DNA from 2 places in the Micromonospora sp. SD19 genome. Region 1 is predicted to be linked to the other one. Evidence: riboswitches for the same ligand, from Rfam matches in the RefSeq annotation. Region 1 holds a riboswitch; the other holds the start of a gene.
What was found. Region 1 has a riboswitch for ZMP and ZTP ahead of ACX27O_RS13975 (bifunctional 5,10-methylenetetrahydrofolate dehydrogenase/5,10-methenyltetrahydrofolate cyclohydrolase). Riboswitches for the same ligand answer to the same signal wherever they lie in the genome.

Region 1 (4,575 bases):
CATGGCCCAGGGTGCGGCGATGGCGCTGGAGGACGCTGTCGTGCTCGCCTCGTCGTTGGCCGCCGCCGATTCCGTCGCCGACGCGCTGCGCGCTTTCGAGGCGCGGCGCCGCCCACGGACGAACTGGGTGCTCAGCCAGACGCACCGCCGCGACAAGGCCACCGGGCTCCCGCCCGCGCTACGCGACCTGGTGATGCGCCGCCTCGGCGAGCAGATGTTCCGCTCGAACTACGGGCCGCTGTTCGCCCAGCCCTGACCGGCGCTGCTCACGGCACCTGGCCCGGCCGGTCGACGATGGCGACCCGCAGGACGGCGGCGGCCGACTCCAGTGACTCCTTGCCGTTGCGTATCACCGAGTTGCGGGTGCCGAGGTAGACGTGGGAGTCCCTATCGAAGATGAGGTCCACGTTGCCACCGATCACACCGGGCATCCGAATCGCCACCCCGTGCCGGCCGGCGGCGTCCACCACGTCGCCGGAGATGACGACCGCCCCGGGCTCCCGTGCCAGCACCTCGTACAGCGCCGCCAGCGCTCGGGGTGGCACGTAGCCGCGAAGCATCGACCGCGCTGTGGTGTACGCCATGCTCTCGTCCCCGTACACGGCCTCCTCGTCGGCGCCTTCGGGAAGGTGCAGGTCGACCGGGTGCTTCCGGAGGTATCGCAGCAGCGCGTCCGGGTCGGTGGGCAGGCCGCCGTGGTACGCGGGCGGCTGGAACGCGTCAAGCTTCTTCTCGGGATCGCCGGCATCGTTCATACGGAGCTCCCTCAGCCCGCTCCACCCGTTCGGATCGGCCTCGGGTCGGTACCGCCCCTGGGTGTACGCGACTCCGCCGGCCGACTGCCACAGTTGGTTCCGGATCGTCAGGTACGGGCCGCTGTCCGGCAACTCCCGGGTCGTCGCCAGGATCTCCGTGAAGACGTACTGGTCGGGACGGGCGGTGAGCTCCGGTTGTTGCCGGGCGGCGTCGGCCGCCAGGTGGAAGATCTCCGACGCGCTGGCCGTCGGCGGCGGCTGATCACCCAGTTTGATCGTCTGGACCACCAGCGCACCGGCGGTCAACGTCACCGCCAGCCCGAACGCTCCGGCGAGGCGCCAACCGCTGAGAAACCGGGTACGGCGACCGGTGGGACGGGCCTCCGACGCCGCCTCGCCCCGATGGGCCACGTGTGCGGTCAGATCCCTGAGAAGTTGCTCCTCGAAACCCTGCGGCGACCGTTCGGTCTCGTTCATCGTCATCTCCGTCTCCTCAGGCGAGGGTGGTGGCAGGGCGGGCGAGCACGGCGCGGACGAGCCGACGGGCGCGATGCAGGCGGACCCGGGCGGCGACCGGCGACATCCCGAGCACTGTCGCCGCCTCCGCGACGGTGAGGCCGTCCACGGCGACGAGTTCGACAAGCGTCCGGGTGCCCTCGGGGAGGTCGCCCAGCGCCCGATACGTGCGGCGGGCGGCCTCCTCGGCGTCGATCCGCTCCTCGATCCGGGCGATGTCATCGGGGCCCAGGTCCCGCCGTCCGGCCAGACGACCGGCGACCCGCAGCCGTTGGGCCGCCCGACGCCGCTCGTCGCCGATGACGTTGCGGGCCACCCCGTACAGCCAGCCGATCTGGCTACCCCGGTCCGGCCGGTAGCCGGCCGCCGACTCGATCACCGCCAGGAACACGTCGGCGGTGAGGTCGGCGGCGAGGTGTGGATCGTCGACCCGCCGCGCCACGAACCGGCCCACCGCCTCCAGGTGCCGCCGGTAGAAGACCTCGAAGGCCACCGGATCGGTGCCGATGCCGGAAATGTCGTCATCGGCTCGGTCGGGCTCACTCACGGGCCGTCCTCTCTCGCGCCTTCACACCCCTTCTTCGTACGGCGGAGCGCGGGTGTTACGCCGTAATGCCGCTTCCCGCCCGGCGCGGAACGCGGCGCTGCCGGTCCAGTTGGGCAACCGCCCTGGTGATGCGGCATCATCGAAGCACCGGCGACTGGCGGCACGGGGATGGTGAAACCATCGGGGAGCCTCTCGCGGGCGTCGACCGCCTGGGCGCCTGCGTCGAGGGACCATCGTGACCACGACCAGCCCATCCGTCGACAACCACAACCCGTCGGGCACGGCCCGACTCCTGGCGGGCGCACCAGTCGCCGCAGCCGTCCTGGCCGAAACCGCAGCTGCCGCCACCCGTCTGCGCGAGCGCGGCATCACACCGAGCCTCGCCACCATCCTCGTCGGCGACGACGACGCCAGCGCCGGTTACATCGCCATCAAGCAGCGTCAGGCCGCCGCGCTCGGGTTCGACTCCCCGCACACGCACCTGCCGGCCACCGCCACCCAGGCGGAGCTGCACCAGGCCATCGCCCGGTTCAACAACGACCCGGCCGTGCACGGACTGCTCGTGCAGTACCCCGTTCCGGGGCACCTGGACTACGACGCGGCGCTGCAGACCATCGACCCGGACAAGGACGTCGACGGCATGCACCCGCTCAACATGGGACGCCTCGCCGTCGGGCTGCCCGGCCCGCTGCCGTGCACCCCCGCCGGCATCGAAGCCCTCCTGGCGTACCACGAGATCCCCGTCGCCGGTCGCGAGGTCGTCATCCTCGGCCGGGGCGCCACCCTGGGCCGCCCCCTGGCCATGCTGCTCGCCCAGAAGCGCCCGACCGCCAACGCCGCCGTCACCGTCGTGCACACCGGCGTGCCCGACTGGGACCGCTACACCCGCCGCGCCGACATCCTCGTCGCCGCCGCCGGCGTACCCGGCATCGTGCGGCCTGAGCACGTCAAGCCCGGCGCGGTCGTCATCGGCGCCGGCGTCCGCTACGACGGTCGGCGGCTCCTGCCCGATGTGGACGAAGCGTGCGCCGAGGTCGCCGGCGCCATCACGCCCCGGGTCGGCGGGGTCGGCCCGACCACCGTCGCGATGCTGTTCCGCAACGCGGTACGTGCCGCCGAACGCGCCAGCCAGTAACCCGGTCGCCGAGATCGCCTGATGCTGAGCAGCCCGGTCGTCCACAGCTACTCGGCATCAGGTGATCCAACCGGCTTTCTACGGTTGGATATCTCCTCCAGGTGCTGGAGCTGGTGCTGCCGGACCATCTCGTCCCAGGCCTCCTGGTCGTAGTCCGGGTCCGGCGGGATCCACTTGTGCGAGTTGTCGCTGTAGTGGAACCGCTCATCGCCCCGCCGGATCAGACTCACCGGACCCAGCCCAGGAAACGCCGGTGCAGCAGCCCGGCGGGCACCCAGGTCAGATCCTCGGCCGCCCAGACCAGGTAGGACCCCATGTAGAGGGCCAACGACACAGGTGTGCCCTCGAACTCTGCAACCAGCTCCGTGCGCCGGGTCCGGCAGGGCCACGGTGCAGCGCAGCCGCCGCAGGTCCACACCGGAAGGACCGGGCCGTGGGTGGTCACGGCCGACCATCCAGGAAGCGCCGGATGGCCGACCGGGCGTGCCAGCGGACCGCCCATTCCGCCTGATAACAGGGGTACGGGGACAGCCGCGCCCACCACCAGCGACAGCCGGCGCAGAGCCCGTCAACGCCGGGCAGGTGCACGGACAAGATTCGTCCGACCTGATCCTCGGTCACTCCTGCTCCTCCCCTGGCCAGTGGCCTCGGCGGATCGGGATGCGGTGCCGGGCTCGGCACGGCAGGTCGGCGCCACATCGGCAGATCCGCCGCCACCGCTGCCACGACCAGACCGGCCGATGGCGCCGAGCCAACGTCAGCGCCACCGCCAGCAGGTAGTCGTCGTACGGCACGTGTTTGGGCACCCGACCTCCGCGCGAGTTGTCGCGCCGTCGCCTGGCGTGACCACTTCACCACACACCACTCAGCCGTGTCTTGTCAATCTGCAAGTGACAATAGTCAACTGAAAGTCGCGCCTACGTTCAGGTCGTGAAGCGACCGCGCTTGTACGGGCCTGGCGAGTTGGCCGCCCTGTTCAACGTGTCGCGCCAGCGGGTACTCCAGATCACCCGCCGACCCGGCTTCCCCGAGCCGGTGGCCCGCCTCATCGGGACGACCATCTGGGACGCGGACGAGGTGGACGAGTGGGCCAAGCACAACCGCCCACCACGCCCAACTGAGGGCGACGAAGACCGCTAATCCCGCAAATCAGGAGCTGATCCGATCGGGCATGGAGACTTCGGATCGCCTGGTCTGGCGCAAGTCGAGCCACAGCGACAACAACGGCGGCGCTTGTGTCGAGGTCGCCGAACTGCATACGAGCATCGCGGTGCGCGACAGCAAGGACCCCAACGGGTCGACCCTTCGCTTCACGAGAGGCGCCTGGACGGGGTTATGCGCAGCATCCGGTAGCTCCCGGCCGCAATACCCAGAGCAGCAGGCATGCCGTGCCCTCGTCCGGCCCCTAGCAGTGGAGGCCTGTTCCGGGCTGTCCAGCGGATGGCGATGCCCGCCGGGTGTGCCTACCGGCCGCTGTCCGGTTGGGGGGCCTCCAGGCGCCGGGCGATCTGTTCGATGGCGGTGAGGTCCTCTGGCGTGAGCCGGTCGATGAAATGGCGTCGTACCGACTCGACGTGGGCGGGTGCGGCCGTGGTGAGGGCGCCCAGGCCCTCTTCGGTAAG
Region 2 (4,575 bases), on a different contig from region 1:
GCCGGCGGGTTCTTCGTGGTGGTGACAGTGCCGTTCCCGGTCGACGACGCGTTGCTGGACCGCTCGGCGCGCGACCACGGGGTGCTGTGGACGCCGATGGCGCACTTCTACGACGACACCGCGCCGGTCCACGCGTTGCGGTTGTCGGTCAGCGCGGTCACGCCGGAGCAGATCGACGTCGGGTTGGACCGGCTGGCGGCACTGATCACCGACGAGCGGGCCCGGCGGGCGGGTTGACGCACCGCGTTCACCTGATGGCAATGCGCGACGACCCGTGTGCCGCCGTCCTGGTTGGACGGACATAATAAGGCCCATGGTTGCCTGGGAGTACGCCCTGCTCGTCCGTCGCTATCAGGGACAGGGCCGCAATTTTCACGTCTCGTTCGTCTGGTACGCGCCGGACGGCTCACGCAAGGACATCACCGCGTACGGCGACACGGCCATCGCGCACCTCAACCGCGCCGGCCGGGAGGGGTGGGAGCTGGTCTCCGCCGCCGAGGACGTCAACAACGTCCAGGGCAGCACCGAAGTCCACCGCTACCACCTGAAGCGCCCCATCGTCTGAGGGTGTCGGCCCGCCGCCGGTGCCGCTCACCGTGAGTGAGCGGCACCGGCGGCGGTGCCGTCGGCGGGTGCCGCCGCTCAGGCCAGGTCGATGCCGGGGTAGAGCGGGTGGGTGGCCAGCAGGTCGGTGGCCTGACGGGCGACCTTGTCGGCCAGGCCCGGGTCCAGGGTGTACTTCGCCTTCGACGGGGTGCCGTCGGCGTTGGCGCCGGCGGTGGTCTGGGTCAGCACGGTGTGGATCAACTCGGCGGTCTGGTCCATCTCGGCGGTGCCGAGGCCCCGGGTGGTCAGCGCCGGGGTGCCGATCCGGATGCCGGACGTGTACCAGGCTCCGTTCGGGTCCTGCGGGACCGAGTTGCGGTTGGTGACGATGCCCGAGTCGAGCAGGGCCTGCTCGGCCTGCCGGCCGGTGAGCCCGTAACCGGACACGTCGATCAGCACCAGGTGGTTGTCGGTGCCACCGGTGACCAGCTTCGCGCCCCGGCGCAGCAGGCCCTCGGCGAGCGCCTGCGCGTTGTCCACGATCCGCCGGGCGTAGTCGGCGAAGTCGGGCCGGCGGGCCTCGGCGAGCGCGACCGCCTTGGCGGCCATCACGTGCGGAAGCGGGCCGCCGAGCACCATCGGGCAGCCCCGGTCCACCTGGTCGGCGAGCTCCGGCTGGCAGAGCACCATGCCGCCGCGCGGGCCACGCAACGACTTGTGCGTGGTGGTCGTGACGATGTGCGCGTGCGGCACCGGATCGAAGTCACCGGTGAAGACCTTGCCGGCCACCAGGCCCGCGAAGTGCGCCATGTCGACCATGAAGGTGGCGCCGACCGAGTCGGCGATCTCGCGCAGGATCCGGAAGTTCACCTTCCGGGGGTACGCCGAGTAGCCGCCCACCAGGATCAACGGCTTGAACTCCCGGGCGGCCTCGGCCACCCGGTCGTAGTCGATCAGGCCGGTCGCCGGGTCGGTGCCGTAGCTGCGCTGGTCGAACATCTTGCCGGAGATGTTCGGCCGGAAGCCGTGGGTGAGGTGGCCACCGGCGTCCAGCGACATGCCGAGCATCCGCTGGTTGCCCAGCTCGCGGCGCAGCGCGAACCAGTCGGCCTCGGTGAGGTCGTTGACCTGGCGGACCTGGGCCTTCTTCAGGGCGGGGGACTCCACCCGGTCGGCCAGCACCGCCCAGAAGGCGACCAGGTTGGCGTCGATGCCCGAGTGCGGCTGCACGTACGCGTGCGCGGCGCCGAACAGCTCCCGGGCGTGCTCGGCGGCGAGCGCCTCGACGGTGTCGACGTTCTGGCAGCCGGCGTAGAAACGGCGGCCGACGGTGCCCTCGGCGTACTTGTCGCTGAACCAGTTGCCCATCGCCAGCAGGGTCGCCGGGGAGGCGTAGTTCTCGCTGGCGATCAGCTTGAGTGACTCCCGCTGGTCGGTCAGCTCGGCGCCGATGGCGTCGGCGACCCGCGGCTCGACAGCCCGGATCACCTCAAGGGCGCTGCGGAATGCGGTGGACTCGGCGTTGCGGGACATGCGACCTCCTACAGACGTGCGGAAGGCCCAGGCGCTCGGCAGACGTCCTCATGACGGGGCCGCTCCCCGATGGTTATCCATCCCCACGCGCCAGTAACGGCCCGCGACGATCGTACCGGGCCGGGCCCGGTCGTTCGGGCCGCCCTCCGGGAGGCGACCCCCGCCGATGTGGTTGGGCGCTGCGTCGCGGGGCACACGGTAGGGGACCACCGCACCGTCACGGGTGCGGCCAGGGTTCGCACAGAAGGAGTCGAGAACATGACCACACCCACCTCCGACCGGCCGCTCGCCCTGGTGACCGGGGCCTCCAGCGGGATCGGGTACGAACTGGCGGCGCAGTTCGGTGAGCACGGCTTCGACCTGGTCATCGCCGCCGAGGACGAGGGCATCGAGTTGGCGGCGCAGAAGCTGCGCCGGGACGGCGGACCGCAGATCTGGTCGGTCCGCGTCGACCTGGCCCGCGAGCAGGGCGTGACGGAGTTGGTGGCCGCCGTCACCGCGACCGGACGACCGCTGGACGCGCTGGCGCTCAACGCCGGCCGGGGTGCCGGCGGCGCCTTCGTGGGCGGCACCGATCTCGCCGACGAGCTGGAGATCGTCGACCTCAACGTGCGCTCGACGGTGCACCTGGCGAAGCGACTGCTGCCGGGGATGGTCGAGCGGGGTGCGGGCCGGGTGCTCTTCACCTCGTCGATCGCCTCGACCATGCCGGGGCCGTTCCAGGCGGTCTACAACGCGTCGAAGTCGTTCGTGCAGTCCTTCGCCGAGGCGCTGCGCAACGAGTTGAAGGACACCGGCGTCACGGTGACCTCGCTGATGCCCGGACCAACCGACACGGAGTTCTTCGACCGCGCCGAGATGGAGGACACCCGGGTCGGCTCGGGTAAGAAGGACGACCCGGCGAAGGTCGCCGCCCAGGGCTTCGAGGCGATGATGAGGGGCGATCAGACGGTCACCGCCGGGTCGCTGCTGAACAAGGTGCAGACCGCCGCCGGCAAGATCATCCCGGACAAGCTCAAGTCCGAGCAGCACCGCCGGATGGCCGAGCCAGGATCAGGAAACTGACCCACCCCGCCCGCCCTGACCCGCCCGCCCCCCCGCCTCCGCGATCTTGCACTTTCTGTCGCGACAAAACCCACCAAACATCGCTAACCAGAAACAGAAACTGCAAGATCGCGTGGGCGTGGGCGTGGGCGTGGGCGTGGGGGTGGGCTTGTGCGGGCGGTGCACGACGAAGGGCCCGGCGTGAGCCGGGCCCTTCGTCGTGAGCTTCGTGGTGAGTGGCGGCCTCAGGCGGTCACCGCGTCCATCGCCTTCTTGATCGCCTTCGGCGCGGTGGGGGTACGCGGCGCGTCCGCCCGCAACGCGATCATCTTCTCGCCGATCTCCTGCAACTGCTTGCGGCCCAGCGCGTCGCGGACCTTGGGGAACCACTCCTGCTCTTCCTCCTCGACGTGGTGGGTGACGTTCTCGATCAGCACTGTCGTCTTGGCGGTGAACCGCTCGTCGTCGGCGTCCATGGCGGCCAGTTCGGCGCAGAGCACGTCGGCGACGTGGTGTTCCTCGTACGACTCGAGAATGTCGTCCTCCAGGTCGGGCAGCAGCCGGCGGACCTCCGGATACATCACCTCGTTCTCCAGATAGGTGTGCACCGTCAGCGCCTCCAGGATCTGGTCCACCAGCTTCTGCCGCTGGCTCGCCGGCCCCTCCTCGGCGTCCTGGAAGGCCTTGAACAGGCGGCGCATTTCCTTGTGGTCCTCTTTGAGCAGGACGATGGCATCGGTCGACACCGGTATGACCTCCCTGAAAAGTCTCCGCTGGTGGGTTTTCGGTACCCCCACGCCGACTGCGGAAACAGATGAAACCGTCTCAGACCATCGCCAGGGTGCGGGGGATCTCGTCGAGCAACTCCCGAGCCAGAAAGCCGATCCGGCCGTAGCGGGGAATCAGCCGCTGGCCGCTCACCGAGTGCGCGAACGAGCCCCAGCAGGCCGCCTGCGCAGGGTCGGCACCCCGGGACAGCAGCCCCGCCAGCAACCCGGCGAGCACGTCCCCGCTGCCGGAGGTGCCCAGCCCGGCGTCGCCGCTCTCCTCCCGCCAACCCCGCCCGTCCGGGGCGGCCACGTGCCCGTACAGCGACACGACCGCCTCGTACCGGTCCAGGTCGTCGCCCGGGTCCCGCCCGAGCAGGTGCCCCGCCTCGGTGACGTTGGGGGTGAGCACCACCGGTCGACCGGAGCCGACCAGCAGGTCCGGTGCGTGGCTGAGCGCGCCGAGGGCGTACGCGTCGAGCACCAGCGACGTGTCCGGGCGGGCCGCCTCCAGGACCAGGCCCAGCAGGCGGTTGGTCTCTTCGATGGCCTTCAGACCCGGGCCGAGCGTCACCACATCGGCCTGCGCGACCAGGTCGCCGAGTTGTCCGTCCCGGTCGGCGGCCACCGCGCCGTCGGCGGTCTCCGGCAGCCCGACCACCAGCGCCTCAGGCACCTGGATGCT

Region 2: another riboswitch for ZMP and ZTP. It lies ahead of ACX27O_RS10605 (glycine hydroxymethyltransferase); the one in region 1 lies ahead of ACX27O_RS13975 (bifunctional 5,10-methylenetetrahydrofolate dehydrogenase/5,10-methenyltetrahydrofolate cyclohydrolase).

The regions. Positions count from the first base shown of each region.
Region 1 is NZ_JBTLMN010000003.1:333,826-338,400, reverse strand. Features, by position in the region: gene ACX27O_RS13990 (FAD-dependent monooxygenase) at 1-256, shown strand, start outside; gene ACX27O_RS13985 (CU044_5270 family protein) at 267-1,238, opposite strand; gene ACX27O_RS13980 (RNA polymerase sigma factor) at 1,249-1,818, opposite strand; ZMP/ZTP riboswitch at 1,959-2,040, shown strand; gene ACX27O_RS13975 (bifunctional 5,10-methylenetetrahydrofolate dehydrogenase/5,10-methenyltetrahydrofolate cyclohydrolase) at 2,054-2,953, shown strand; gene ACX27O_RS13970 (hypothetical protein) at 3,001-3,183, opposite strand; gene ACX27O_RS13965 (hypothetical protein) at 3,395-3,574, opposite strand; gene ACX27O_RS13960 (hypothetical protein) at 3,571-3,759, opposite strand; gene ACX27O_RS13955 (helix-turn-helix transcriptional regulator) at 3,884-4,093, shown strand; gene ACX27O_RS13950 (DUF397 domain-containing protein) at 4,125-4,478, shown strand; gene ACX27O_RS13945 (MarR family winged helix-turn-helix transcriptional regulator) at 4,417-4,575, opposite strand, start outside.
Region 2 is NZ_JBTLMN010000002.1:752,494-757,068, reverse strand. Features, by position in the region: gene ACX27O_RS10615 (aminotransferase-like domain-containing protein) at 1-237, shown strand, start outside; gene ACX27O_RS10610 (hypothetical protein) at 314-565, shown strand; gene ACX27O_RS10605 (glycine hydroxymethyltransferase) at 643-2,079, opposite strand; ZMP/ZTP riboswitch at 2,098-2,187, opposite strand; gene ACX27O_RS10600 (SDR family NAD(P)-dependent oxidoreductase) at 2,338-3,144, shown strand; gene ACX27O_RS10595 (hemerythrin domain-containing protein) at 3,369-3,869, opposite strand; gene ACX27O_RS10590 (NAD(P)H-hydrate dehydratase) at 3,949-4,575, opposite strand, start outside.